2 linked regions of the Aureispira sp. CCB-E genome follow. The protein of the gene in region 2 interacts with the protein of the main gene of each other region in a pairwise test. Links are inferred from orthologs where the notes say so. Each region holds a gene or a part of one and is shown on either strand. Other genes may lie near its edges. The genes, in order: recJ and QP953_RS07950.

Region 1 (15,699 bases), 1.1 Mb from region 2 along the record:
ATCATAAATTGAGGCAAAAATAATGACAAGAAAAGCAAGCTGTTGAAACCCATGATCGTTTGTATTTGTATTTTGTTTTTATTTTGAAGTCGAAGTTGTGGAAAATATCCCCCAAAAAAGTTTATTTTTAATTCATAGATTTATTTTTGGTAAGTGTAGTGTTTTGATTTGTAGTTCTTATAGTTCTGTTTGGAGATGAAATATGAAAAGAAACTATGTTGGAGTTGTTTGGATGTTCTCAAAGGAGCGTAAAAATTGTAGAAACGAAGGAACAACTACGAGGTAACCATAAGTAAATGTGTTGAGGCAATTCCATTTCATGAAATAAAAATACTGGTTTATGGCTACCACAAAGAGAATTAATTTGATATCAAGTCCTCGAAACTTATCAACAGCACTCATGTATTCTTTTGCACAACGAGCAGATACCAAAGTTGTTGATGAGCCATTATATGCCTATTATCTTTCTTGTACGGACATTGACCATCCTGGTCGAGCAGCTGTATTAAGTAGCCAAAGTCAAAACTCTCAAGAAGTTGTTCAAAAAATTATTTTTGGAAATTATGTAGAACCCATTTTGTTTATAAAAAATATGACAAGTCATATTAAGGAGATGGACGAAGGATTTTTAGAGCAACTGTGGAATATAATTTACATTCGAAATCCTAAGCAAATTATAGCTTCTTATGCACAGGTAGTTGAAATGCCACAAGCATCAGAAATAGCAACCATTCGACAATATGAGCTTTTTGAGCAACTCAGATCAAAAGGGAAACAACCTATTGTACTAGATTCTAGTGCTTTATTGGTGAATCCTAGACTGGCATTGCAGAAGCTTTGTACTGCTTGTGAAATTCCTTTTTATGAAGAGATGTTAACTTGGGATGCGGGACCGATTCCCGAAGATGGTGTCTGGGCAAAATATTGGTATGCTAACGTACATCAAACAACAGGATTTAAAAAGCAAAAAACAAGCGACCGAGTATTGCCTCCTCATCTAATTCCCTTATACGAAGAATTAAAACCTTACTACGACAAAATGTATGCACATGCTATTCGTGTAGAGTGATAATAACCTTGTAAATAGTTCCTAAAAGAGTATTCTATTCACTTCTAAAACAAGAAATATATGTTACAAAAACTCAATCCCAAAAATAAAGACATTCAAGTTTATGTAAAAGATGGCTTGTATCCTAGAGCAGATGCTAAAGTTTCTGTTTTTGATAGCTCTGTACAAGGAGGAGATGCGGTCTGGGAAGGTTTGAGAGTTTATCAAGGGGGGATTTTTTGTTTGGATCGGCATTTAGATCGGTTGCATACTTCTGCCAAAACATTGGCATTTGTAGATATTCCGTCCAAAGCTGTTATTAAGAAAGCCATCTTTGATACCTTAGAAGCCAATGGAATGAAGGATGATGTGCATATTCGTTTAACTTTGACAAGAGGGGAAAAAATTACTTCTGGAATGGATCCTCGATTGAATCAATATGGTTCTTGTTTGATTGTATTAGCTGAATGGAAGCCACTGGTTTATGATAATAAGAATGGAATTAAAATTATCACAGCACACATACAACGTAACTCTCCACGTCATTTGGACTCTAAAATTCATCATGCCAATTTATTGAACAATATCCTAGCAAAAATACAAGCGAATGTAGCTGGAGCAGATGCCGCTCTAATGTTAGATGCTTATGGATTTGTGGCAGAATTAAATGGTACCAATATTTTTATGGTTAAAAATGGATGTCTTTATACGCCTCACGCAGATGCCTGTTTGCATGGAATAACAAGAGGACTAATTATTGAAATTGCGCATGAAGCGGGGATACCAATTGTAGAGAAAAATCTTTCTCTGACAGAATTTTATGGTGCTGATGAAGTTTTTTGTACTGGAACTATGGGAGAGTTGACTCCGATTGTGGTGATTGATGGGAGAGTAATTGAAAATAAAAGCGACAATCAGATTTTAGAAAAATTGAAAAGGCTATTTGAAGCAAAAATACCTGTGTATAGTGAAAAACTCCCTTTTTAGTATATAACTATTGGATCAATAGCTCGGTTCGCAGGGAGTAACAAAACTAACTAAAAGCGCAGCGCTCACGAAAAACTACTATTTGATTGTTACGACAGTTTATTCTATAGAATTTTTTACAATTTCTTATCAATGAAACCGTATTTAGAAATTAATGAAGAAGTAAGCAATGCTATTCAAAAAAATCAACCTGTAGTAGCATTAGAGTCTACCATTATTTCGCATGGAATGCCTTTTCCTCAGAACCTAGAAACGGCTATGGAAGTAGAGCGTTTGGTTCGAAAGAATGGAGCTGTTCCTGCTACCGTTGCCATTATGGATGGCATGTTCAAAGTAGGGTTGACAAAATCCGAAATTGAATATTTGGGACAAAAAGGGCAAGCTGTTGTTAAGGCTAGTCGAAGAGATATTCCTTATTTGATCTCTCAAGGAATAGATGGAGCAACAACAGTTGCGTCGACGATGATAGCGGCAAAAATGGCTGGTATTGAGGTTTTTGCCACTGGTGGTATAGGAGGTGTGCATCGTGGTGCCGCCACTTCTTTTGATGTTTCTGCTGATTTGCAAGAACTAGCAAAAACAAATGTAGCAGTAGTTTGCGCTGGAATCAAGGCTATTTTGGATTTAGGATTGACGTTAGAATATTTGGAGACGCATGGAGTGCCTGTTGTGGGGTATCGAACCCAAGAATTGCCTGCTTTTTATACTCAAAAAAGTGGCTTTGCTGTGGACTATCAACTGGATCACCCGACTACTATAGCTGATTTTTTAGAAACAAAGTGGCGCATGGGGCTAGATGGAGGTGTCGTTATTGCCAATCCTATTCCCAAAGAAAAAGAGCTAGACTACGATTATATGATGCAAAATATTGAATTAGCAATAGAAGAAGCCAAGCAGTTGGGAATTAAAGGAAAAGAGAATACCCCATTTCTACTAGCAAAGGTGAAAGCATTGACCGAAGGGAGAAGTTTAGCGTCGAATATAGAGTTGGTTTATAACAATGCTCAGTTGGCAGCTCAGATAGCTGTGGCTTTATGTCATAAAAAAAAATGACGCCCCTAAGAGCAAAGTTTAGGAGCGTCTGAAAATGATATTTTGATTTAACTTTCTTCTGTGCCAATGTATTTGCTGAGCATCTGCTCGGTCTTAGCATTTTCTATTTTTTTGACATAATCTTCACTCTCTTGCTTGTCTCTAACCACTTTTGCCAATACAAAACAAGATGAAATACTGAATAGATAGGTCATTCCAATAAAGGCTTTTTGATAGATATCCATTTGTAGATAAATTAGCCCAATGACCATTCCAATGAAAGAAACGCCAAAAGAAATCCAGGCTAAGGTTGAGAATGCTTGTGTATTTGAATTTTGATACTTGGTTGACATAATTTGAGTTGTTTTGTATAACCAACGTTTGTGATACACGACTCTAGTGTGTGGGGTGTTAGTTATTGTAAATGAACAATATAAATTTGTATTTAACCATAGAGTCAAGATTAGAGCCTATGCTCGTTTTCTAAACCACTATACAAACTACAGAAAGAGCCCAATTTGTTCCTAGGTGTCAAAACTTTAGCATTTCTTAACATATAAACAATCAAAGTGTTAAGTAAGAATTCCGCACTATTACTCAGCATTTTGTCAATCTTTTGAATTTAGATTCATCAAATCTACAGCAATTCTCGGTTTGTTTATTTTTTAATATGTTTTTTGTGATGAAATTAATAATAGGCTAACTATCATTTGTTTACAATTTATTTGCTTGTTGGGTGTTATGGAAAATTATTGCATGAGGGCTTTGCCGTTGTTATGACATATGGCTAAGTTTTCGTGATTTTTTATAGTTGCGACCGAAGGGAAGCAACCCGAAGGACCTCTGGCATTATAAAAAATAGAAAACCCGAAGGCTCACGCAGTAAAAGAACAAAAAAACAGCATTTTTAGCTATCATATTAAACTTTTTACAAACCGAGAATAACTGTCAAATCTAGTACAAAATATAATTTAAGCTAATGACGTTACTATAAAAAAATGGCGATTTTCATAGACGAAAATCACCATTTGTAGAGTTATTATTAGAGTTGAAAATTGCTATCTAAGCATTCTGATCTTGCAAAATCAACAAAGGCAAATCAGACTTCAAAGCAACTTGTTGACTGACGCTACTATGGAACAAGTTCTCAAACCAGCCACGCTGTCTAGAGACTAAGCACAGGACACTATTTCCTTTTTCATGTGCAAATGTGAGAATACTTTCCAAAATTTGGTCAGATTGAATTTTTGTGTAATTAAAAGGAACAGCCAAGCCATTTAAATATTCTTTGATGGTTGGATCAATGTCAGTATGAATTTGTTGATTAGACACATGCACCAACTCTATATTGAGGTTAGATTTTTGAGCAATGTCAATCATTGGATTCAACGTATTTAGGACAGACATAGTCAAGGCATCAACAGCAACAACAATATTCTTAATATCAGAATAGTGCGTATCTCTAGGAATTGCCAAAACAGGGAATTGGGTATGTTTGATTAGCTTACTCGCTGTACTTCCCATGACCTGTTTGCTAAGGTTTGATGCACCTAAGGTACCCATAATAATTAAGTCGGCATCAATTCTTTCCGCTTCGCTTTCAATCATTTCTACTGGATACCCTTTTTTACAACGTCCTTTTATATCCAAATCAAAAGAAATACTTTCTTGGGTTGCTTTAACAAAAGCTGCCATTTCTTTTTCTCTGTCCTCCTTGACGACACGATTAATGCTGCCCAAATGACCAGCAGGGGCACTTGTGTTGTAAGTATGTACCAGACGCAATTTTGCATTGAATTTGTTTGCTAGAGCCAAGGCAAAGTCTAATGCTTTGTCTGCATTTTCAGAAAAGTCAGTGGGGACAAGAATTTTTTTCATAAAATAGAATTTTTAAAGATTGGATATGTGGAAGTTGTTTAAGCAAATATAAAATAAATGTAGACGAATAAAAATGATTATTCTCATAAAAATAGGTATTTTTAATCATCAGCATCCGCTATTTCCAATCTTGTACACATTATGGCAGACGAGTATTCTAACAAAGACATTTTATTTGTTCATTCTAATCAAAATGTAGATAAAATTCCTGACTATATCCAGGAAAACGCAGCTTGGGTTTGTAACTTGGATTTAAGTTATAACAAGATAGAAGATTTAGGCGAGTGTATCACTCAATTTAACAAATTGCGGCATTTAGATCTATCGCACAACAAGTTACAACAGTTGCCTTCCAACTTTAAAGCATTACAAAATTTAGAAACACTCAATCTTGCCAATAATCAACTCAACTCATTTCCAATCGTTTTGACTCAGTTGCCCCAACTTAAAACACTTAATTTAAAAGGCAATGGCTTACAAACATTGCCAATAGAAATAGAGCAATTACAAAACTTAGAACAGTTAGAGTTGGGCTTCAATCCTTTAGAAAAACTGCCCTCTACATTCGCTAAGCTCAAAAAACTAAAAAATTTGAGTTGTACCAATAATCGTTTTGAGACTTTCCCCGAAGTATTGTTAGAAATGGAACAACTACAAAAAGTGAAGCAATTGGATTTGGAGTTCCGCTTAAAACTACCCACCCGTCGCTTAGATTTATTTTTTAAAGTATTGAGGCATCTAACGAAGCAAAAAGCAACCTTGAAAACTAAAAAAGCTGCTTTTGAAATATTGTTTACAGAAACTTGTTTGCAAAGTCGGGCAGATGTACTCCCTCTATTATTAGTCAATTACGTTACCTTTTCTCAAGTCGTAAGAACATACATCACTACAACGTATTCCAAACCATTAAAAGAAGAAAGTAACATTAGCATTTTAGGAACAACAGAATGGATGGATATAGAGAGTTTAGATAATCCAAACATCTTGTTCAATCAAATAGCACCTACGACAACACATGTGGTCTTAGGAAGGACGATCACCAAACAACTCTTAGAACTCTTGCACGACGATTTATTTTTTGTATCAGAAAAAGAAGCATTAGCCTTTTTATCTCCGAAGCAGCCTGCCGATTGGTTGGCAGAACATCGTCAAAAATTACTGGAATTATTGCAGAGCAATCAAAATGAGAATATTGCTTTGGCACTCCAATTATCTAAAGACAACGCTTTGTTAGACAATATGCTGACCGATTTATTAATGGCTTATACTGCTGTTGATGCGGGCAATAGTCGCCTCAGAAATGCTATTAAAGAGGCTTTTTATCGTAGAATTCCTAATTTTGAACAGCTGACGCTGCCTAGTGCTTCATTTCAGTTTTATACACCCAGTAAAACAGAGCATGTTATTTTTCAAGGGATCAAAAATATTACCAATCAAACAGAGGCGTGGGATGGTTTGAAGATAGCGCATCGTTTGTTTCAGCAGTATGGAGTGGCTTATACTTATATTTTAGAATATAGTAACGAAGAAGATGAAAAAAAATGGTTGGAGCAATTTTTAAAAGAAGATACGATTACATTGAGTATCTTGCCGAAATTAAATCGACTGCCTAAATCTATTCGTTATTTTAAGACCATTCGTCGACTTAATTTACGATCTTGCAACTTTCGGCAATTTCCTGACGTTGATTTATTGTTGCAATTGCCTAACTTAGAGGAAATAGACTTGCGTGACAATCCAATTTCCTTTGTGCCAAGAGATTTATTCGAATTAATATCAGATTATAGAATATTTCTGTCAAAATAAACATACAAAGTAGCACTATTGCGTGGTATGGATTATTATAATGATGCTCTAACTACTACAGATAAAAAACAGTAAAAATTAGAAATAATGAGTGTTTTACAAACCAACGGACTGACTAAAATTTACAACAAAACCCTACGTGCTGTTGATAACTTAAACCTTACCATAGAAAAAGGCAACATTTATGGAATTTTAGGTCCTAATGGTAGTGGAAAAACAACAACATTGGGAATGGTGCTAGGAATTATTCATCCTACAAACGGTCAATATACTTGGTTTGATGAAGCACCTTCTGCCAAAACTCGTCAGCGGATAGGCGCTATATTAGAAACGCCTAATTTTTATCCTTATATGAATGCGCAGAAAAATTTAGAAATTGTAGCGCACATCAAACATGCTGATCCAAAGCAAATTCCTGCTTTAATAGAATTGGTGGGACTACAAGGACGTGTCGATTCTCCATTTACGGCTTATTCTTTGGGAATGAAACAGCGTTTGGCCATTGCTGGGGCACTAATTGGCGATCCAGAGGTCTTAATTTTTGATGAGCCAACGAATGGCTTAGATCCACAAGGAATTGTCGAAGTACGTAACTTGTTGATTGAAATAGGAACAAGGGGCAAGACCATTTTATTGGCAAGTCATATTATTGATGAAGTAGAAAAAGTTTGTAATCATGTTGCTATCCTAAAATATGGCGACCTTATCGCTGCGGGGAGTGTGTCAGAGATTTTGGGAGGCGAACCGATTATTGAAGTAAGTGCCCCTGATTTGGAACAACTAAAAAACACGCTGTCAGAGTTTAACTTTGTAACAGATATAAAAGAAGACGGTCCTATCTTAGCGTTGAAAATGTCTTCAGAGACAACAGCAACAGATCTCAATACGGCTCTGTTTAACAAAGGAGTTGTGTTAAGTCATCTACATGTACGCAAAAAAAGCTTAGAAGCAGAGTTTTTGGAACGTACTTCTTAACGTTACATTAGGAGCATTGTGTTAACTCTTTATAGTTTTTGATGGCTAGCTGATTAAAGGGCAATAAATACATTATATTAGGATCTAAAACGCAAATCTTTGACATTCAGTTGCAATTTGGATTTCCCTTTAAAGCTATTTTCCTCAATAACATAACACATTTCAAATGGTTTTTTGGCTTGAAGGTCGTGAATATATTCTCCCAAACCAAAGGCAATTCCTTCCATTGTTGTTCCTTTTTCTTCTTGAACAACTAATTTGAGATGACGGTTTTTTAATAATTTGGAATAACCTGTATCTTTGAGATGTTTCGAAGAAAATACAGGACGCATATTTTGCGGACCAAAAGGAGCAAATTGTTGCAGTAGTTGCCAAAATTTATCATTAATAGCAGAGAAGGACAAGGTAGCATCAATGTATTGAGTAGCTTGTTCTTGTAAGGGATGGATATTTTGAGCAACAATCCGTTGAAAACGTTGCGTGAACTCTTCTAAGTTAGAGGGTTTTAAACTAAGTCCCGCAGCATATTGATGACCACCATAGTTGACCAATAAATCTTCGCATTGAGCAATAGCTTGATAAATGTCAAATCCTTGTATAGAACGGGCAGAACCAACAATGCGACCGTTGGAGGCGGTGAAAACAATCGTTGGTTTGTGAAACTGATCTACCATTTTGGAAGCAACAATCCCAACAACGCCTTTGTGCCAGTTTTCTTTGAATAAAACAATTGCTTTTTTCTCTGCAAAAATAATGTCATCTTGTACAGTTTGCTTGGCTTCTACCACCATATTCCATTCAATATCCCTACGTTCTTGGTTGATCGCTAGCAATTCTTTAGCTAGTTTTTTTGCTGATTCTTCCTCTTGTGCAATCAATAAATCGACAGCTTTGCTAGCATGCACTAACCGACCTGCTGCATTGAGTAAAGGACCCAATCCAAAAACAACATCTCTAACAGAATAAGTATTGGTTTTACCTAATAAATCCATTAATGTTTTTAAACCCAATCTAGGATTTTCGTTTAGCTGCTGCAATCCATAAAAACTTAATACTCTATTTTCTCCTGTTAATGGTACAAAATCACAGGCTAGGCTGATCGCTACCAAGTCAAGAATAGGCTTTACTTCTTGCTCAAATGATATATTGTAAAGCTGTGCAAACCCTTCAATTAATTTGAAGCCAATGGCACAACCACTCAATTCTTTGTACGGATACGGGCAGTCCTTTTGTTTGGGATTGAGAATGGCATAGGCCTGAGGCAATTCTTCGCTAGGCAAATGATGATCACAAACAATCACATCAATTTGTTTTTGATTGGCAAACTGAATGGCTTCATGGGCTTTGATACCACAATCTAAAGCGATAATCAAGGTACATTGATGTGTGGCAGCGTATTCGATCCCTTTGATAGAAATGCCGTAGCCTTCTTTGTAACGGTCTGGTAGGTATCGGTGTAGGTGTGGGTGATATTTAGAAAAAAAACGATACAGCAGAGCAACGGAACTAGTTCCATCTACATCGTAGTCGCCATAAATTAGAATGGGTTCTTTTTTGATAATGGCTTGTCCTATTCGTTGGATTGCGTCTTCCATTCCCTTCATTAAAAAAGGATCGTGTAAATGACTCAATTGAGGGCGAAAGAATTTCTTGGCGGCATCAAAATTGTTGATGCCTCTTTGGACTAGTAATTGACAAAAGATAGGGTGAATTTTTAATTGCTGGTGTAGTTCTGTAGCTTCGGTAACATCATATTCTGTAAATTCCCAGCGTTTTTGCATAGTTCTTGAGGTGTTCTTGGTATAATTAGGAGATTGTTAACTAGAATTTAATCCTTAGAAAGTAGTTGAAGTCCTAAGAATCGATTATTTTGTATTGAAAAAATAAAAAAGCCAATCGACAAAAAAGACTAACCGTTGATAGCTTACGGATCTCATGATAAGATTGTTGCCAAAAGGAACTAAAATATTTGAGAGAAAGTCCTTAGTTGGTGGCATGAAGTGTAACTTCAAATTTACAATAAAGAACCATAAAAAATAACTCAATGCGCATCATAGTATTTATTTTTATTCTTTTGCTAGGGAATAATGTTTGGGGGCAAGAAGACACAGCAGCAGTTCAAGCAAGCCCTGAACAACGCCAAAAACGATTGGAAAATGCAGAAGCAAACTTGACACTAGGTTTGAAAGATCATGATGGCGCTCCTCGAAATAACAATGGGATTCGAGTCGTTTTCTATAATGCAGAGAATTTATTTTTTCCAGAAGACGATAGTACCAAAAGAGACGATGACTTTACCAAAGGTGGTCTTAAAAGGTGGACTTACAATCGCTATCAACAAAAATTGAATAATATTTATAAGGTGATGATGGCAGTTGGAGGTTGGGAACCACCAGCAGTGGTGGGATTTTGTGAATTAGAACACAAAAAGGTATTAGAGGATTTGATTAATAAAACGCCTCTCAAAAAGTTTGGCTACGAAATTGTTCACGAAGAATCGCCAGACCGAAGAGGCATTGATGTTGGTTTTATTTACCGCCCAAGCAAATTTAAGTACCTTGATCATGAGGCTATTCGAGTCGATTTTCCTTTTGATAAAAATCTAAAAACAAGGGATGTATTGCACGTGCGTGGACAAGTCTTAGGCAGAGATACCTTGAGTGTGTTTGTCAATCACTGGCCATCGAGATGGGGAGGACAAGCCAAAAGCGAGCCTAAAAGGGTTTATGTAGCGTCTTTGGTTCGTCAAAAAATAGATGCTTTGTACGAAACAAACCCTAATGTCAAGGTTGTGGTAATGGGGGATATGAATGACCATGCGAATAATAAAAGCTTGATAGAAGTTTTAAAAGCAAAAGGGGATAAAGAAGCCGTTCAAAAGGGCGATTTGTTCAATTATATGGAGGGCTTGGGCAAAAACTGGCAATTGGGCTCTCACAAATACCAAGGACATTGGGGAACATTGGACCACATCATCGTGTCTGAACCTTTGTTGAACGAAAAAAGAAGAGGATTTTTGAGGGCATCAGATGGTGGTGCTCATATTTTTGCTGCTCGGTTCTTGTTAGAAGAAGATATTAAATATTTAGGTTTGCAGCCTTTTAGAACATACGCTGGTCCTCGTTTTATAGGTGGTTTTAGCGACCATTTGCCAATCTATATAGATTTAATGTATACAACTGGATTAGAAGAAGATGAGGCAGTAGAAGAAGAGGATGTAGAGGAGTAATTGTCAACAGCCATGCAGTAGCAGTGTAGCGACTAACTGATCGTTAAGTAAGCTTGTATTGGTAGCTCAAAGAAACTGCTCACAACGAGAGGGAGCAAATAACTATGTATATTAATGACCAATCGCCCTAACCATGATAAATAAAAATACACCTGCTAATTACTGGATAAACTTTCTTCTGGGAGTTGTCTTTCTAATAATTATAGGGCTATCGACTTACAAGATGGCTTCGATTGCATTTCCTTATATTGTACCACCTTTTCCAACAGACATTGATTTTTTGGCTTCCAAGCAATGGGTTGTAGACGAATGGCATTGGTTAGCGGCATTTTATATTCATATTACCAGTGCCGTTTTGGTTATTGCAGCAGGGCTAACCCAGTTTTCAAAAAAATTAATGTTTCAATATCCGAAATGGCATCGGTTGATAGGAAAACTCTACGTATTTTTGATATTGTTTGTTGCTGGACCATCTGGCTTTGTAATGGCTTTTTATGGTAATGGTGGTTTTTGGGCACGTTGCGCATTTGTGCTACAAGCGATCATATGGTGGTGGCTTACTTTTAGAGCTTATCAAACAATACGAAGAGGAGCCTTAGAAGCTCACGGACGATATATGATTCGGAGTTATGCGATGACACTTTCAGCCATCTCATTAAGAGCTGCAACTTATTTGGTTTCAGACTGGAAATTGAGGAATGGCATTATTTGCCCAAATAGTACATATAGTTTACTCTGTTATCCTGATTTTTATATCCTCGTAGCGTGGCTAAGTTGGGTCGTGAATCTAGTTATCGCAGAATTTTTGATTTGGATAGGGCTTGTAAAATATTATTTTAGAGCTTCTCGCAACTAGTCTGGTTTTTCCTTGTTATATAGCAACATAGTTGTATTGATAGAATTTTTCTGAAGGACTACTTAGTAGCTTATTAATAAAATAATGAAAAAGCCTAGTTCTAGTTTATACTGTTTGATGGTGCTGTTAATACTAAGTATAACAGCTTGTAGTTATTTGCCTGAAGCAGTAGTGTCAATCGATGGTGTTCAGATTAAGGAAACGCCAAATTATATTAGTTTATATCCTACCAATGCAACTCTATCTAAGACAGGAGTGCTCTTTTATCCAGGAGGATTGGTAGATCCTCATGCTTACAGAAACACGTTTCAAGATTTGGTGCTAGATGGTTATCCAATTATTATTGTTAAAACATCTGCAAATTTGGCTATTCTAAATGGAAATAAGGCAGCAGCTTGCAAAAACGTATTTCCTAGCGTAGAACAATGGATTTTGAGCGGACATTCTCTAGGAGGTGCCGTTGCTTGTATAGATATTAATAATAATCCTTCAGAATATGTTGGACTGGTATTAATGGCGTCCTATCCTAGCAAAAGTGCGAGCTTGTCAGATTGGAATGGGGCTGTCTTGTCACTTTTTGGAGAACACGATGGTTTGGCAACTCCTAAGACAATTCAAGAGAATGAATATTTATTGCCATCGGGGAATATAATAGAACGTTTGGTAGATATGCCTTTAAATTCAACTAGAGGGCAAACGATTTACCATCAAATAGATGGCGGTAATCATGCTCAATTTGGAAGTTATGGAAAACAAGATAAAGACGGGATAGCAAGAATAAGCTCTAAAGAACAGCAAGAAGAAGTCTTAGAGTATATAAGAGCTTTTTTAAATGCAAATAATTGGTAATCATGCGATATATAGTTATAGTAGGACTGTTTTTTTTTCTATGGCACCCTACCTCCAAAGCTCAACAGCTGTCCTTAAAATCCCTTTCTTTTTTGGGAATTGCAAGCAATGTTGGAGGAGAATATTATTATAATGGAGGTGGTCTAGAATTGGCTTATCAACATAATGTATGGAAGGGGAGAGTCTTAACTGGGCTTGAGTATAGAATGATTAATTGGGGAAATCAAATAGGGCTTAATTTAGGCTATAATCTGCCTTTTTGGACTAAAGGGGCGTGGCGAGCTTCGACAAGTATTCAAGCTCAAATTGGCTGGGCATTGTTTTATCAAAAAAGTCTACTAGTTTTTGGGGTAGAATGCATTCCTGAAATAGAATGGCATTCAAAGAAAGCTTTTTTTGCTACAGTAGCCTTGGGAATTCGATACACCAATTGTCCTACTTATCAAAACTATGGACAGATTACGCAGACCGTTGATTTGCCCATTAAAATAGGTTTGGGGTTTTATTTGTGTAATAACACAACTCGTTGATACGATCGTAATATAGTGTACGCCGCTTAGAATATAAACTTCTACGAATCTCACTGAAAGTGCCTTGTAGATTATTTCTTTAACAAGAAAAACAAGAATAGATGAAATTTTTAATGGTATGCTTAGGAAATATATGCCGTTCTCCATTAGCCGAGGGGATTTTAAAGCAGAAGATTGAAGCAGAAGGATTGAACTGGGAAGTAGACTCGGCAGGAACAAGTGGGTATCATAATGGAGAATTGCCCGATGCTCGTTCTATTGCAATTGCAGCAGAACATGGTTTGGATATTTCCGATCAAAGATCAAGGAAGTTGACAGTTCAAGACTTGGAGAATTTTGATATAATTTATGTCATGGATAGTAGTAATTACAACGATGTGATGAACCTATGTCAAACAACCATTCAAAAATCAAAAGTAAGTTTGATTATGAATATGGTGTTACCAGAGAGAAACGTAGCCGTTCCTGATCCATATTGGGAGGACAGTGGCTTCAAAAAGGTTTACCTAATGTTGGAAGAAGCCTGTTCTGAAGTTGTCAAACGTTACCAAAAAGAAGCCTAAATATAAAAATGCCAATTGGGAAGATTAAACTTAATAAGTGCTGTCTTCCCAATTGGCAACATAAAATATAGCTGAGGCGATGTTACATCCCACCACTAGTATTAATTGTTTCTCCTGTAATATAACTAGACATATCAGAAGCGAGGAAGATCGCTACATTGGCAATTTCCTCTGTTGTTCCAAGACGTTTGAGAGATGTTGTTTGAATCATATGATCCTTTACTTTCTCATCTAGCTCATCTGTCATATCAGTTGCGATAAACCCAGGAGCAATGGCATTGCATCGTATATTTCTAGAGCCTACTTCTTGGGCAATCGATTTAGTAAAACCTATCATACCAGCCTTTGAAGCAGCATAGTTAGCTTGTCCAGCATTCCCCTTTAGTCCTACAATAGAAGATATGTTAATGATAGAGCCACCACGAGCTTTTAGCATAGGACGCATGATACACTTCGTGAAATTATAAATAGACTTTAGATTGTTGTTCATAACGTCATCCCAGTTATCCTCTGTCATACGCATTAATAAATTGTCACGAGTGACACCAGCGTTATTGACTAGGATATCAATAGTCCCAAATTCTTTTATCACATCAGCAATCAATCCTTGTGTTTGCTCAAAAGAACTAGCATCTGAAGCAAAAGCTTTGATAGTCGTACCATATGTGGAAGCTTCTTCAACTAATTGATTGGCTTGTTCAGAAGAGGAACGGTACGTAAAAGCTACGTGTGCGCCTTGTTCTGCAAATTTTTTGACCATTGTTGCGCCAATTCCTCTTGAGCCACCAGTGATGAGGGCTATTTTGTTTTCCAAAAGTTTCATAAACTTGAAAAAGATTGATTTTAAAAAAAATGTAGGACAGAAATAGATGCCTACAAAGGTGTTAATATGTATTGGTATGGATGCATCAAAATTGTACGATGCATAGGTTTTCTATATGTATGATTCTAATTTAGGCTGAAACCCTCATACGCATATAAAAAAAATCTCAACTTTACCTTGTAGATTGTTTTACAAGCGCAATATTAGTTAAAAAAGCTGAACTCTCTTAACAAATGCTTAAAAGGTTTGAATCAATTTGCTCATATTTCTAAGGTCTTGCTAATCATATAAAAGCTCAAAATGGGGGGAGAATGTCTTCTAATTTGCCAAATATTTAGACGAACGATTGCTTAGAGAACCACTAGTTTTGTTATCTTTACACAAAATCAGAAGTTATGAAATTTAAAATGCCAATATCTATTTCGGATATAGCAGAATTGATAGATGCTAAAGTTATCGGAGATCCTAAGATCAAAGTTACTTTTTTGAGTGAAATTCATAAGGTAGAGAAAGGAAGCTTGATGTTTGTAGATAATGAGAAGTATTATAATCAAGCAATTTACTCTGCTGCAACAGCTATTATTATAGACAAAGAATTAGAGTGCCCAGAAGGCAAAGCCTTGTTGATTGTTGAAAAGCCATTTGAAGCTTATAATCAACTCGCCCTACACTTTAGTCCTTTTGTGCCTGTTTCCCAATTTATTAGCCCAACGGCTATTATAGGAGAAAATACTATTTTGGAGCCTGGTGTTGTTGTCGGAAACCATGTGACGATTGGAGACAATTGCTTAATTCGAGCCAACACAGTACTTTTAGACAATACTAAGATCGGTAATAATGTAATTGTACATGCCAACGCATCTATTGGAAACGATGCCTTCTACATGAATAGACAAAAGGACAAATCTTATAATCGCTGGCATTCCATTGGTCGAGTTATTATCGAAGATAATGTTGAAATTGGTGCAGGGTGTACGATTGACAAAGGTGTTTCTGGAGATACAGTGATTGGAGAAGGAACAAAAATTGACAATTTAGTACATGTAGGACATGGTGTCCGTATTGGTAAGCATTGCTTGCTAGCTGCCCAAGTTGGAATTGCAGGCAAAACTATTATCCAAGA
Region 2 (15,845 bases):
TTCTGGTAGCAATGTAAAGCACCTTGAGTGCCCCGAGGGGGAATCGAACCCCCACTCCCTTGCGGGAACTGGATTTTGAATCCAGCGCGTCTACCAGTTCCGCCATCAGGGCTTTTTGGTGTTGTGCTCCTTCGTAGAAGCGATTGCAAATATACGGCACTTTTTTAATTCTGCAAACTTTTGAGCTTATTTTTCAATATTTTTTTAATTTTTTTTAATACCCCTTTCCAAGTAAACCATCATAACAACTGACTATCAAAGCCTTATTAAAAAAATATTTTTTATGTTTTTTTTATAAAAAGTTTAATCAGCAATAATACTTTGATAAAACAATTGATACAGCACAAGCAACTTATTTTAAGTTGTCCTTTCAAGTAATTGTTTACCCTTTTAATATTTCCAACACCAATTCCTTGGTCATCTTCCTACCTGCTGCCTGCTTTCGAATTTCCTCAAACTCGAAACGAAAGTCACAACCAGCTTTCCAGTCACTACAACCATAAGCTTTTTGTCCCTTTAAAACCGTTCCTTTTCCGCACTTTGGACATAGAATTGCATCAGATTGAGAAGTATTTTTGTTAGGTTTTGGAACAGCTGCTTCCAACTTCAAATTGAAATTATCATCAAAAACAAGCACCCCATCAACTTTCTCTGTATCCTTCTTAAAACCTTTCAATTTGACAGTTGAACCTTTTGAAACTAAGCGAACCAGTTGTTTTTCTGATAACTTCTTTTTTAAGAACTCAAAAGGAAGTCGAAAGGTACAACCCGCTTTCCAGTCACTACAACCATAACTCGTTTTTCCTTTCAGCAAAGTTCCCTTTTTGCATTTAGGACAAGTTTGTTCTAAAATGCCTACCGATTTAGTAGCTTTTTTAGTGGTAGATGTAGGCTTGGGTACGCTTACTTTGCTAGTTTTGGAAGGCGCCGATAAACGACGAACGTAGCGAGCAGCCTTCACTTCGGCTACCAATTGATGCACCATACGCTTCATGTCATAAATAAACTTCGCTGCATTATATTCACCATCCTCAATTTCTTTCAATTGCTTTTCCCATTGTCCTGTCAATTCTGCTGATTTAAGCAATTCATTTTGGATAATTTCAATCAATTGCAATCCAACTTCTGTAGGAACCAACAATTTTTTTTTGCGTTGAATGTATTTTCGCTTGAATAAGGTCTCTATAATTGCTGCCCTTGTCGAAGGACGACCAATCCCATTTGCCTTTAGTACTTCTCGAAGTTTATCATCGTCCACTTGCTTGCCTGCTGTTTCCATCGCACGCAACAGGCTTGCTTCCGTATACATTTTAGGGGGTTGTGTTTGCTTCTCAACAAAAGAAGGCACATGAGGTCCTGTCTCTCCTTTTACAAAAGTAGGCAAAGTTTTATCCTCATCCGATTTCTTTTTACTTCGTACAGCCTTTAAAACAACTCGCCACCCTTCTTCTAAGATTTCTTTTCCAGTAGCTTTAAACTTCACTTGTTCTACTTCTCCCAAAACAGTAGTATTGGCTACCAAACAATCTGGGTAGAATGCTGCAATAAAATGACGAGTAATAATATCATAAACTTGCTGTTCTCCCTGCCCCAAACCTTTTTGATAACCTGTTGGAATAATAGCATGATGATCGGTCACTTTATTGTCATTGAACACTTTTTTTGATTTACGAATTTTTTTCCCTAGCAATGGTTGAGTATAAGTGTTATAATGACTTAACTTCTGCAAAATACCTGCAACTTTAGGATAAACATCATTCGGCAGAAAAGTTGTATCAACCCTTGGGTAGGTCACCAACTTCTGTTCATAAAGTTTTTGTACAATTTTGAGTGTATGGTCAGCCGAAAATCCAAATTTATTATTACAATAAACCTGTAAGCTGGTTAAATCAAACAGTTTTGGGGGTAACTCTTTTCCATTTTTCTTGGTCACTTTGGTGACCTCAAAAGGTTTCCCTTCCACCTTTTTAAACAAAGCTTCTCCATCTTCTTTTTTAAAGAACTTTCCCTCTGTACAGCTAAATGTTGTTTCTCTATATAGCGTTTGCAATTCCCAGTAAGGCTCAGGCTTAAAATTTTGGATTTCTAAATGCCGTTTAACCAGCATAGCCAGTGTTGGTGTCTGTACTCGTCCAATCGACAAGACTTGTTTGTACCCACCATAACGCAGTGTAAACAAACGCGTCGCATTCATACCCAACAGCCAATCTCCTATTGCACGTGAACTGCCCGCATAATATAAATTATCATAATTGGATGCATCTTTTAGGTCTTTAAAGCCATCTCTAATTGCCTCTGGGGTTAAGGAAGAAATCCATAAACGGAGCACCTTGCCTTGGTATTGGGCTTCTTTGATAACCCAACGTTGAATCAACTCCCCTTCTTGTCCAGCATCACCACAATTAATTACCACAGAAGCTTTTTTAAATAAGTCTTTGATAATCTTAAATTGCTTTTGTACCCCTCCATTGTCCATTAATCGAGTTTCAAATCGTTCAGGCAACATTGGAAGGTTTTCCAAGTTCCACTGTTTCCATTTAGCATCATAATCATCTGGCGCATACAGCGTACAAAAATGCCCAAAGGTCCAAGTTACTGCATATCCATTTCCTTCATAATAGCCCTCTTTTTTATCTTTAGCACCTATAATAGCTGCGATCTCTCTAGCAACACTCGGTTTTTCAGCAATACAAACTTTCATTTATTAATTTTCTATTTATTAGTAGTTAGCTCGGCTTCTATGGTGTCCTTTCAACAAACTATTCTTAACAAAACTACCTACTTCTAATACTTCTTCAAGTGGTCAAAATTACAAAAAACTACTACTATTCATAAATCAAATCCAATGTCATTTCCAAAGCTTCCAATTGGTTATAAATCCGATACCTAGACAACTCTAAATCAATCAATAGATGATAATGTTCTAATAACTCTATTTTTAATTCCCAATAAGTTTCTAAACTATACTCCTCTGCCAAGTCCTCTATCAAGGTCTCCCAAAATGCTAAAGGTTCATCTACTTTTTTTCTATTAGGATACAACTCTTCCAATAATCCCTGCAATTGCGTTACTGTTAGCCAGTTGGTGTCGGTTGCCAACACATCTGCCTCTACATCCTCCCATATTTCGTTGGGTGTAACCAAATGTTCGCATGGCATTTCTAATACACTAGAAAAAATAGCCTCGGCATGCAATACGTAGAAGACATTGCCTGTATTGTGGTAAAAGTTCTCTAAGTAATGAATGTAAGCCCGCTTGTCCCAGTCTACCCAATCTCGTTTAGTAACATCATTGGTCAAGAATATAATTGGCAATTGAGGTTGGTTGATTGCCGTCCATTTTAGCATTTCATGATAAATACAATAATCACCATAAGGGGATTCAGGTTTTTGAATAAGATCTCCTATTCCTGGAAAGACTTTATTAGGATTTTGATATAAATAAGCATCCACTTTGTGCTCAAAATTCTTTTGATCAACTTGATCAATTACTTGCTTTAAAACGTCAAATTCAGCTTTCAGAAACTTAAACTCTTGTTTTTGTAGAGGCTCTAAATGGTTGAATTTTGGTAGCAAATTTTCTAAATCGTACCGACGTAATTGTTTTTTGCAACGTGCCGTACGTTCTTTGGAGAATACGTTCAGTAGATTCAATATATTACTACTATTTGCATAAGCCCTCTCCAAATCCTTCTTAAACTCAGGATAAGCTTCTAATACATCTTCATTCTCCTCCAAATAATCTCTTAATTGTTGTTCAACCTTTTGTTGATGCTTGCTCGGTTGATTTAAGTAGAGTTGTCGACTATAGTTTTGACGCACTTTTTTGAGGTGCTTTTTGTGTTCTCGCGCAACTTGGTTGGGGATGTAAATTTGTCCTTGATGGTCTTCTAAAAAGGCGTACAATGCCTTTCGAGCAGCTAGAGGCATTTGATAATAACCTAACAAGACGTTGGTATCCAAAAAAACTGCAAACTCCTTTTTTAATTGTTGTGCCTTCTCAAAATGTGTCCGATATAAGTCAATAGCTTTCTCTTGGACTATTTTATCTTCTTTGTTTAATTGAGTTCCATAACTAAACTCATTTCCAATCTTCTTCTCCATTTTATTTTTTAACATGCGCTCAAGAATCACAACTGGTTATTTTTGAGTAATAACGGCTTAGTTGGGCAAAGGAAAAGCATTAAACCTGAAAAACTTCCTGAAACAATAATTCGTAATGCGTTCCTTTTTCGGTTTTTAAATGTCGAATGGATCCTCTTAACTGAATGGCTAATCTTCTTACCAACATAAGCCCTAAAGATTTTGTTGTTTCTAAAATATCTTTACTAAAACAACCAATTCCATCATCACCAATTTCTAATCTAAAATTTGGATACTCTAAGCAGCTTAGTTTTACGCAAATACTTCCTTTTTGTTCGTTTGGAAAAGCATATTTTAAAGCATTTGTAACTAATTCATTCACTATCAAACCTAAAGGAATCGCAGTATCTACATTTAAAGAAATATTAGGTGTTTCCAGTTCGAGTCCAATAGGGCTTTCAGTTCCTTTCATTGCCAAAATTAACCCTTCTACCAATCGTTTCAAATAAGAACCATAATTAATCTTAGAAATATCATCGGATTGATACAACATTTCATGAACCATTCCCATAGCATTAATTCGGTATTGACTGTTCCTAAAAATCTCCTTGACAGCTTCATTCTCGATAAAACTTGACTGCAAACTCAACAAGCTAGTGATAACTTGCATATTATTTTTGACTCGATGGTGAATTTCTTTTAGCAACACCTCTTTTTCTAGTAAAGATTCTTTGAGTCTTTCAGCAGCATTTTTGCGTTTTGTAATGTCACTAATAAAACCAATAAAATATTGAGCCCCTTTTAAGGTCATTTCCGACAATGCCATTGTAATAGAAAATTCTTTTCCATTTTTATGAACAGCACAAACCTCCAAGGCTTGATTTAAAGTAATTCCACTGCCGTTTCTTTTATAACTATTCACAAATGCCTTATATTTCGAATAATTCCTTTCTGGACCAATCAATTTATACAGCAATTGCCCTATGGCTTCTTCTTTTGTCCATCCAAAGATATCAACTGCTTTGGGATTCCACTCTACGATGGTTCCATCTATTTTTAAAATAACAATAGCATCGGGTGCATATTTAAAGATGGTACGCACCTGTTCTTCCTTGTCCTTTAAAGCAGCACTAGCAACTTTATCTTTTGTAATATCAGCAACATAACCATACCACAATGTAGATCCATCTGGCATTTGAACAGGGGTAGAAGTTCCTCGCATCCATCGCACGCCTTTGCCTGGTATAATCAACCGATAATCTAAGTTCCAATTTTTCAACGTTTCGCGTGACCGAACCCCTTCTTCTCGAAACAATTCAATGTCTTCTTCGGGCATGTGTTCAAAATATTTCGTTCCATCTTCCATCAATTCTTGAGCAGTAATACCATGTGTTTTGTACACACTACTACTCACAAAAGGAAAACAATACGTGCCATCTGGAAATAGTTGAAACTGATAAATCACACCTGGAACCTGTTCGGCATGTCGCAAGAACATTTCACTTTGTTCTTTAGCAGCCAAGTAAGCTTGAATGCTTTTTTTATTAACTAATTGTTGTAATATAATTTGAGAATACCAAGTTCCCTCCCAATACATAGATACAATCCTAAAATCACATTTTAGGTAGGTTCCATCTTTTTTTAATACTCGAATATCTGGAATAATGACAACCGACTCAGAAGTTCGCTCTCCTTCTGTTAAATTTAACAACGTAATATCTTTGGGATGAATTAATGTTACCAAAGGTTCCTTTCCGATTAACTCATCTTCATCCCAATACCCTAACTGAAATAAAAAAGCAGAATTGACTTGCTTTATAGCTTTAAAATCGTGAATTAAAATTGCTTCTGGGCTGTTGTAAAACAACGCAGCGTATTCTATTTCTTTTCGCTCTAATTCTAGCTTAGTGGCTGCGTGTTGAGCAGCTAGGATCATTTGCCGTTCTACTAAGATGGGCAATAATTCTAATTCATCCGCAAGGATGCAATCACGGGCTCCTGCCTTTATCCACTCCAATTTAGCTTGCTTTGTAATTGCACCAACAACAAGACAAGGTATCCCTGTCAATTGCCTTTTTAAAACCTCCCCAATAACAGACGCATAACACTCAGACAATGGTAACTGAACGATTACAACATCAAACTTTTCATTCTCTACAGCATCCTTAAAAGTTGATACTGTCTTGGCGAAAGTTGAGATTACGTTGTATTCACTTTCCAGCAATGCCATCCCCTTTGCTGTAGTAGAATCCGCTTCCTTGACCCATAAAATTTTTAAAGGGAGTTTCATTCTTAATTATTTAGAATTGTCTAGTATCTTATTTTAGTCACTATTCGAGATAGTTAAGTAATTCACGAAATTAAACCATACAATAAAGTGAGCTACTTATTACCAATTATCATCTATTGATTGAGTTTTTTCCTGCTACACAATACCATTCAACGCTTCCATATATTCCTTAGAGTATGGAATTAAAGTGGGGGCTACTTTTTATCTTTTTGTTCATACGCTTGCCAAATTAGCTTGAACCAATAACACAAAGGTACTGTTCATAAACATAGCAGGCTATCGTAAAGTCATACCATAAACAATTAACAGGCTATTATTTTCAATACCATCCCCATTTTAAAACAACTTTTTAGAAAAAGGGTTATAGACCTTCTTCAATCGATTTATAAATACATACCTTTGTACTTTGACTATAAGTTTAAACTTCGTTGATTATTATTCGCTACGTTCATGAGAGCGCAAGCTGGGTTTGTTACTCCTTACTGTCGTGAGCTCGCTATGCTCGGTTCGCTGCTACTATGTGGTTTCAACGCAGTAATATAAGTTTATACACGCTAGTAATTAAAGTCAATGTGTAATAGTTCGCTAAAACCATATGCTTAGTACTAACGTTAAACCATATTAGAGATTGACCTTGCTCCTATTGAGATAACATTAATGCCTTACGAGTTTTTTATGTTTTTTGTAATAGAACAAGGAATAAGATAATTAGCAGACTACTCTATACATTGCGTTATTTAGAAGGAATATCTAGAATAAATAGTAAGTAATCTTGCCATAAATTTTAGTACTAACAAGACAAAAGCAAAGTAATAGCGAGCTATCAAGAAGCTTTTAAAGTAGTTCATCGCAAAATTTAGCTGTCAACAGATTATTATTTGTTTAAATCAGGCACTTAATACTAATTCTTAATGTTAAAGGTGATCTATCATCTTTTCGTTATACTATTCGTTAATAATACACTTTTTAAACCATTTTACAAAATAAAAAAAAGCATGGATTTCAGCTTAAACCAAATTGTATCTGTTTCCTTAATTCTGTTCTCAGTGATTGATATTTTTGGTTCTATTCCAATCATTATAGATCTTAAAAAAAAGGCTGGAGGGCATATTCAATCTGGAAAAGCAACAATTGTTGCAGGCATCTTGATGATTCTATTCTTATTTCTTGGTGAATCTATTCTTGGTTTATTCCACTTAGATGTTCAATCGTTTGCTGTAGCAGGTGCAATTGTCATCTTTTTACTAGGTTTAGAAATGGTTCTCGGCATTTCTATTTTCAAAGAAGACGAAACTTTAGCACGCTCTGCATCGGTCGTTCCTATTGCCTTTCCATTAATTGCGGGAGCTGGTACCATGACCACCATTTTGACATTAAAAGCCGCTTATGATACTTCTAATATCTTTGTTGGAATTATTTTAAACCTTATTTTAGTATTTATTGTCTTAAAACTTTCTAACTGGATTGAGCGAAAGATTGGTCGAGGTGGAGAGGCTATTCTGCGAAAAGTTTTTGGAATTATTTTGTTGGCAATCTCTGTTAAAATTTTTAGAGAGAACTTGTTTACAGGTATTTAATCCATGAACGCAAGTTGCTAATTGAATGCCCAATGCTCAACAAGTATTGGGCATTCAGTTTTTTTCTACCAACGTTACTCCCAAGTCCAATGACCAAATCGAATGTAAGCAGGTTCTTTCAAATTATATGCTGGTTTTTCTCCTAATAATAATAAATTGCCATCTTCTAATAACTTTGTTGCCTTGGGATAAATGGCAATCCCATCCTCTTTTAGCCCCAAGATCGATTTTTTTGATTCCAATGTTCCTGTCTTCAAATTTATCTTACAATGTACCAAATGGCAGTTTTTAGGCTTGTTATAATACCCCTTTTTTAATTGAAATTCATCAATAACATCCAAGTTTTCTTTCAACTCATTGTACAACAAGTGCAAGTACCCTCCCCGCTCACAAGCATAAAATGAGTATAGTTTTTCTGGAACATTGGTATATCCTTCTCCACCTGCTTTTTGGCGTTTTGGTAGTACTGTCGCCCATTCTACCTGATCACCAATGACTTTGGCTATCAACAAATTATTAAGCTCATGCAATTCTTGTCGTCCCTCTGATTTGTCCCAATAAGCATTTACATAATGTTGCTCTGCAACCAGAATTCGCCCCGCTTTACTTTGTTCAAAGACAGACTTTATTTTATAGTTTTTGAGGCTCAGATGCTTTCTCTTCTTTATTTTTCTAGGAATTTTTGCCTCCATTTCAAGAATTTCACTAGGATAATCAATCACAACAGGCTGTTCAGAGAAATTAGAATTTAAGTTTAAACTAAATAGACCTGCTTTTTTTCTTGGCAATTTATAAGTTCCTATACAAATAACTTTTCCTGTAGATGGATCGACAGATAATTTAGCCGATACCACAATAGCACTATCTTTAGGGGACAATACCTTTAACGTATCTATCGCGTTAGGACTTCCTTGCTTGCCCATATATACTACACTGTACACAAATCGAGTTCCAATCTTTTTTTCCTCCTTCTTGTCTTTTCCTTTGTATAATTTACACAACAAATAAGCATCACCTGCATCACTTACAACAGCATCCACAACATCATCGGTCGTAAATATTCCCGCCTTTTGCGGTAAAGATATTTCCTTCTTCCACACCTGTTTCATTTCTACGTCTACCAACAAAGCTCCAAGATTTGCAGTTGCTCTTTTCCTATGTGGTTGTTCTCCATAAAAGAGAATTTTTGATTGATCCAATGAGCGACAGGAACGAAATGGTTCTTTAGGATTGATCAGTTCCTCGTAACCTACTGAATCTATAAAATACGTGGCTTTGTTTAAATCCAATGTTCCTGTATCAATACCATTCAACCACAGATACTTCATTGGCTTATTTTCATCATTCACAACACCCCAGACATATGGTTTTTCTTTTATCGAAATTCCTTGCGGAGGGCTTCCTTTTGTACCATGATAAGAGAAATCAATGGTATTAGCACCTTCTTTTTTATTAAAATTCCAATCGTAAAAACTTACTTTTCTTTGGTAATAATAATTGGCATCCTTATACTGTTCTAGAACATAAAAACCATCTCTAGTAACCTGAATAATTTCATTTTTATTAAAAATAGAGCTCATTTCATAATTCGCACTCCATTTTATTTTTTGACAGCAAGCAGTTGCTACTGTTCCCACTATAATCATCCAAATAAGAGGGCACCTCTCCCAATTCATCCTGTTCAGTTTCATAAACCATTTATTATTTAAACCTTTTGATACATCAAACAATAGTTAACTGCGCTGCTACGAATCAAAACTACATCAATAATCACTTAATTAAGATACTCTCTTCCATAGTCTTGCTATTGTCACTTACAAACCATTATCCGCCCAATTTATTTATTCCCTAAATAAAAAAGTTGCTTGAATCATTCGCAAAGACTCAAGCAACCCTTTTATATAAAAATTATCTTATTTAGGCATACTACTCGGACTCAACAAATCATAAAATTGATCCAATTTAGGAAGAATTATAATTCTTGTACGTCTGTTGATTGCTTTGTTTTCAGGACTATCATTAGGAACTAAAGTATTGTGCTCCCCTCTACCTGCGGCAATCAAACGATCAGGATTGATGTTGTACTTCATTTGCAGTTCTCTTACTACAGAAGTAGAACGTTTAACACTCAAATCCCAATTATCTTCTATACATTCCTTGCTAATAGGATCGTTATCCGTATATCCTTCTACCATTACCTCAAAGTTAGGTTTAGACTCTACTATTTTAGCAATTTTGCCCAATACTTCCGATGCTTTGGGAGTCAGTTTGTAACTTCCTGAGTTGTATAACATCTTATCTGACAAATTAATAAAAACTACTGTTTTGTCAACTTTAACCTCAATATCTTGGTCTTCAATCCCTTCTCTCAAAACACTTTTTAAATTAACAGCCAATACCAAATTCATAGAATCTGCCTTGGTACGAGCAGCTTGTACATACTTGATGTACTTATCTTTTTTCTCCAATTGACTCAACGTCTCTTTCATATTTTCGTTAGCCGACTTTGACAAGACAGTCAAATCGCCAACGGTATTGTACTGCTGATCACGTTGTTTCTTCAAATCCTCAATTTGTCCTTTTAGATCTTCGATTTGTTCTTGGCGCAAATTCAACTCTTTGGCATCTACTTTTGCAGCCGTCAATTTTGCATTACAAGATTCTAAATCTTTCATCAACTTACTCATTTCCTTTGTCAAGCGATTCACATCTTTATTAGATGCTTCCAAGGTATTCTGTAAGCTGGTATATTTTTTCTTGCCTACACAGGAACTCAATCCTACAACGATAGCTAAAAATAAAACTAAATACTTAATGTTCATGTCTAAATTTGTTTAGTAATAAGGTAATATGAATACATTTCAACAGCCATTTTGTCTACTAAAACCACAGATAAAGGCAGTAAGTTCATACAATACTCCAAAGTCATAAAACTTATCGTCTTACCTATTTTATAAGTAAAATAGGTACTCTGTGCACAATACTTGATGGTATTACTACACTGATTCAAGGTGCTACGTGGTTTCCACAAAGTAATGATATAACAAAAAAGCTATCAAGGTTCTAGGTATGCTCTTTTGAGCCTACTATATAACAAATGTAGTTAGATTTCTACAGATAATGCTAAATTTAGAACGATCTTTCTATAACAGCAAAATGTTTTTAAATCCCTTATTACAACAAAAAAGGTCACTCAAAGTTTCTACAAAACTTCAAGTAACCTTCTCTTTTTTATGGCGTGACTTCTCATCAAGCCTATATACCCTCTAACAAGGAATAATCATGCTAAAAAAAACTTATTAGTTAGGCATTTCCTTTGGGTTCAATAATTCATAAAATTGGTCCAACTTAGGTAGAATTATAATTCTCGTACGTCTGTTGGTTGCTCTACCTTCTGATGTATCGTTCGAAACTAAAGCATTGTACTCTCCTCTACCTGCGGCAATCAAACGATTGGGATCTACATTATGTTCTTCTTGTAACGCTCTAACAACAGAAGTTGAACGTTTGACACTCAAATCCCAATTGTCTGTCACACACTTTCCATTCATTGGCACATTGTCCGTATACCCTTCAACCATTACTTCAAAATTAGGTTTTGCTTTAACAATTTTAGCAATTTTTCCTAATACCGTTGAAGCTCTATCCGTCAATTCATAACTTCCTGAGTTGTACAACATTTTATCTGATAAATTGACAAATACAACTGTTTTGTCAACCTGAACATCAATATCCTCATCTTCAATACCATCTTTCAATACACTTTTCAAGTTAACAGCCAATGCTAAATTTAAAGAGTCTGCTTTGGTCCTAGCAGCTTGTATATATTTGATGTATTCATCTTTTTCTTCTAATTGGCGCAATGTTTCTTTCATATTTTCATTAGCCGACTTTGACAAGACAGTCAAATCGCCAACAGTGCTATATTGTTGTTGTCTTTGTTTTTTCAAATCTGCAATTTGATTTCTCAAATCTTTAATTTGTTCTTGGCGCAACATTAACTCCTGAGCATCTGCCGATGCCATTGCTTTACACTCATCCAGATTTCTCATCATTTTGCTCAACTCTTTTGTTAAGCGATCTACATCTTTATTAGAAGCTTCTAAAGTAGTTTGTAAGCTTGTATATTTTTTCTTACCTACACAAGAAGTCAAACCGAACCCTAGTGCCAAAAAGACTATTAAATACTTAAAATTCATGTTTCCGTTTGTTTTAAAAGTGAAAAAAAATTAAAACCAATTAATACATGTAATTATTAATACCAGACAAAAAGACATACAGATTGACTGTAATCATTTGTCTAACAAAACAAATACTACGATTAAATTCCTACACACTCTACCCAAGCAATAGGATTAGATTTTAAATATGTATTTATTCTTTTTTCCCTTTTGTTGTGTATTGCACTTTGCACAAAGCCACATACACCAAAAATTTTTAGCTAAAATTTCTGACAATCCTCAAAGGTGGATTGCATCTTCATTTACAAAAGGTTAAGGTCTTATTAAGCTATAACCACCAAGTGGCAAAGACCTAATTTAGAATATTTGACGACAGGCGACAGTAATTTATATTAATTGTTAATTGGGTATTATTCTATTGCCTGCTCATCTATAACAACAGGAAAGAGGAGTTTTTGTTTATGAAAAATACTTTTTTTCTCAAAACTCCTATTACTTATTTTTCTATGTACAAATGAAAAAAATCACTTAATGGCACCACGCAAACCCAATTCTATGGCTTCTAGATTTTTGATTTGTTGGTTGATAATTGAAAAACGCAATAATGTTTTTACTCGGTGAAATCCATAAACGCCACAAGCACCAGGGTTCATGTGTAATGTTCCCAATTCTTTATCACGCATTACTTTCAAAATATGAGAGTGCCCACAAATAAACAGTGTAGGGCGATACCATTTTAGACGACCATGAATATATTTGGGATATTTGCCGGGATAGCCACCTATATGCGTCATCCAAACAGTTATACCTCCACACTCAAAATGCAATTCCTTAGGATAACGTGCCCTCAATTCATGCCCGTCAATATTCCCATAAACAGCTCTAAAAGGCTTGAAGGCTTCCAAACGATCAGCAGTTTCTACATTTCCAATATCACCTGCATGCCATATTTGGTCACAATCTTTGAAGAATTTAAATACATCTTCGTCAATGTGACTATGCGTATCAGACATTAAGCCTATTTTCATTCAATTCTATTTTTTCTAATCATACAAATCAACTAAGCCTCTTGCTTCAATTCTACCAAAGGCTCTATATCTGTAGCATTTGCTTGTCTTTTGGTTCCTTTCATCTTAATTCGTTGCAAACCACTGAACAATAGCCCAAACATCATCATAATGCAACCAACCCATACCAACTGTATGCCAGGGAAAATCAAGGCTTGCACAACAACATATTCTCGTTTTGGCGTCTTATCTTTTACTTGCAACAATACTTTGCCTTCTTCTGGCAATATATTGGTCAATTTAAATTCTAAACCTAAACGATCTAGTTTGGTTGGCAAGTTAAATTGCTGGCGTCCACGAATGTAATACAACGCTCTTGCTTCATGGACTTCTTTGGTATTAATATCATGAATGTCCAAAATAGCGGTGACAGGAATATCTCCTGCTTCGTATTTATAATCTGGATGGTCGTATGTTTCTGTATCGTTTGATCTGTAGATAACATAGTAGCGGTTGGTATAAAAAGTATCCCCCACTGCAATATATTTAGGTTGCCAAGAGGTGGTATCTGCTTTAGCCTCTGCTTCAGGATCTACAAATGCCCAATGTGGTACAGCTAATGTAAACACATCTTGGTGAATATAATGTTTGGTATTAGGATTAGCCGCTCGGAATTTCAAGCTTCGATTGGGCAAAGTATCGTGCAAGACATTCGGTGTCGTAATAAACCTATCCACAATATTTCCATCTACATCCTTTTTCAAGAAATTGAGTTCAAAATATTGCGCATTTCCTTCTGTCCAATTTTTAGTATAACTAACCGAAAAGCCATTGGTCAACTGCACTGTTTGTCCATAAGGAACCAAAATATTTTTATTCGTTTGTTTGTTCAAATCCCCTAGCAAGCCGTCCAGCTCTTGAGAAGCAAAAGGATCAGCAAGTGCATGTTTTAAAGCCCCTGAAAAGACAACTCCTACTAACATTAATCCAAAACCTACATGAGATAAAGCAGATCCCGCCAGTTTCATGTTGCCTTTCAACACCCCCAACAAATAACTAGTGTTGGTTATCACAGCAAAAATACCACAACCAACCAATAACCAATATTGCCATGCTACAATGCCACTTGCCCACATAATTGGAACCGTTAACGCAATACTACCGAGTGTAGCACCTAATATATATAAGCTAAATCGCTCTCCATACTGTCCTGTCATCGTTTCTTTTCGGTAAGCCAAAAATTGAACGACACCAGAAAGTAATGCCACCAATATTCCTATCCACAATTGGAAATTATTATGATGCGCGACCACATCTTCTGGAGGAGCAATATTTCCACCGTCTAATGTTACAAAGAAGTTATAAAAACTATCTAAAACAACAACACCTTCCACCGAACTCAACAAGCTTACTCCCCAATCTACTAGAGTATCAAAAGGTTCAATGACAACAAGAGCATTGATAACAGGAATTGACGTTGTTACCGTAATCAATCCCGAAGAAAATAGCAAGACCAAAGCGCCAACAAACATCCAAAATTCACGAGAATAAGCACTTTCTTCCTTTTTAGGGGCAGGAATTTCTTTTCGACGATAAGCATAAAATCCTGTTCCAAAAAATGCCAGAGCCCCCATAAAAATAATCATTTGCCACTCTAAGCCCATTTCGGTAAAGGCATGAACCGATGTTTCGCCTAAAATTCCACTACGAGTTAGGAACGTAGAATAAACAATTAGAAAGAATGTGCTTAGATAGAAAAAGTATGTGCTCTTTGTCGAATAGCCTGTTGCTCTAGCAACTAAGGTGGTATGAATACCTGCTACTAAAGTAATCCAAGGCACCAAAGAGGCATTTTCTACAGGATCCCAAGCCCAATAACCGCCAAAACTCAACGCTTCGTACGCCCAAACACCTCCCATAAAAATTCCTGTTCCTAAAACCGCTCCACTAAACAAAGCCCACTTCAAAGCGGGCGCCATCCAACTTTTATGATCTCCTTTCCATAAGCCTGCAATTGCATAAGCACAAGGCACAATAGTAGTGGCAAAGCCCAAAAACAAGGTAGGCGGATGTATGGTCATCCAATAGTTTTGTAACAATGGATTCAAACCAGTTCCTTCTATAGATTCTAGATAATTAGCTGTATTAAAAATTGGAGCAAAATGAACATCTCTCAACAACATAAATGGGCTTCCTCCTATACGAATCTCGCCCAAATGATAACAGCCCATTAAAACTAAACTCAACAAAACCAATGTTGGTAATAATGCTGCTATCTTAAAAACACCTTGCAAATGCTTGGGACCTCTAAATATCAAAACACTAAATAGGGTTGTTAATACAAGCCATACAAAACCGCTGCGACCGTATAAGTTGCCCAAAAACGCATAGCTTGTACTTTCTGGATCTCCGCCATAGAAATAGAGTCCTAAAATAAAAAATACAAAGAAAATTTGTGCAAACGACAAGACAGCCATAACAGGTTGTTCCCATTCTTTGGCTGTTTTTATTAATACAAATCCCAATATAGAGTGCCAAAACAACCACAACAAAAAACTTCCTTCTTGTCCTTCCCAAAAAGCAGCAAACGTATATCGAAACGGCAATGTATCGGAGACATGACTCCACACATAATCGTATTCATAATACTTGTTAATCATCATAAAAAAGATGAGAACAATCACGCTAATAATAGAAATACCATGTGT

What was found.
Region 1: the proteins of QP953_RS07950 (region 2) and recJ interact in binary tests that used the Escherichia coli proteins (3 or more experiments, as listed by UniProt). The link is inferred for Aureispira sp. CCB-E from one-to-one orthologs.

Annotation. Positions count from the first base shown.
Region 1 is NZ_CP133671.1:1,010,387-1,026,085, forward strand. The notes cover bases 7,156-10,053. They hold recJ (single-stranded-DNA-specific exonuclease RecJ), read right to left. Parts: upstream 9,508-10,053; coding sequence 7,804-9,507; downstream 7,156-7,803. Other genes in these bases: QP953_RS03865 (ABC transporter ATP-binding protein), read left to right, coding at 7,156-7,726; QP953_RS03875 (endonuclease), read left to right, coding at 9,771-10,053. Outside these bases: QP953_RS03830 (hypothetical protein), read right to left, coding at 1-53; QP953_RS03835 (hypothetical protein), read left to right, coding at 341-1,069; QP953_RS03840 (aminotransferase class IV), read left to right, coding at 1,130-2,035; QP953_RS03845 (pseudouridine-5'-phosphate glycosidase), read left to right, coding at 2,168-3,088; QP953_RS03850 (YiaA/YiaB family inner membrane protein), read right to left, coding at 3,136-3,420; QP953_RS03855 (universal stress protein), read right to left, coding at 4,130-4,945; QP953_RS03860 (leucine-rich repeat domain-containing protein), read left to right, coding at 5,087-6,751; more of QP953_RS03865, read left to right, coding at 6,839-7,155; more of QP953_RS03875, read left to right, coding at 10,054-10,955; QP953_RS03880 (DUF2306 domain-containing protein), read left to right, coding at 11,089-11,811; QP953_RS03885 (alpha/beta hydrolase), read left to right, coding at 11,896-12,660; QP953_RS03890 (hypothetical protein), read left to right, coding at 12,663-13,190; QP953_RS03895 (low molecular weight protein-tyrosine-phosphatase), read left to right, coding at 13,292-13,753; fabG (3-oxoacyl-[acyl-carrier-protein] reductase), read right to left, coding at 13,836-14,576; QP953_RS03905 (UDP-3-O-(3-hydroxymyristoyl)glucosamine N-acyltransferase), read left to right, coding at 14,972-15,699. UniProt on the Escherichia coli protein: Single-stranded-DNA-specific exonuclease.
Region 2 is NZ_CP133671.1:2,088,061-2,103,905, reverse strand. The notes cover bases 43-3,086. They hold QP953_RS07950 (DNA topoisomerase 3), read right to left. Parts: upstream 2,702-3,086; coding sequence 383-2,701; downstream 43-382. Other genes in these bases: QP953_RS07945 (PIN-like domain-containing protein), read right to left, coding at 2,826-3,086. In the rest of the region: more of QP953_RS07945, read right to left, coding at 3,087-4,103; QP953_RS07940 (PAS domain S-box protein), read right to left, coding at 4,183-6,372; QP953_RS07935 (MarC family protein), read left to right, coding at 7,368-7,949; QP953_RS07930 (hypothetical protein), read right to left, coding at 8,024-9,625; QP953_RS07925 (OmpA family protein), read right to left, coding at 9,863-10,771; QP953_RS07920 (flagellar motor protein MotB), read right to left, coding at 11,249-12,148; QP953_RS07915 (metallophosphoesterase), read right to left, coding at 12,655-13,158; cytochrome c biogenesis protein CcsA, read right to left, coding at 13,191-15,845.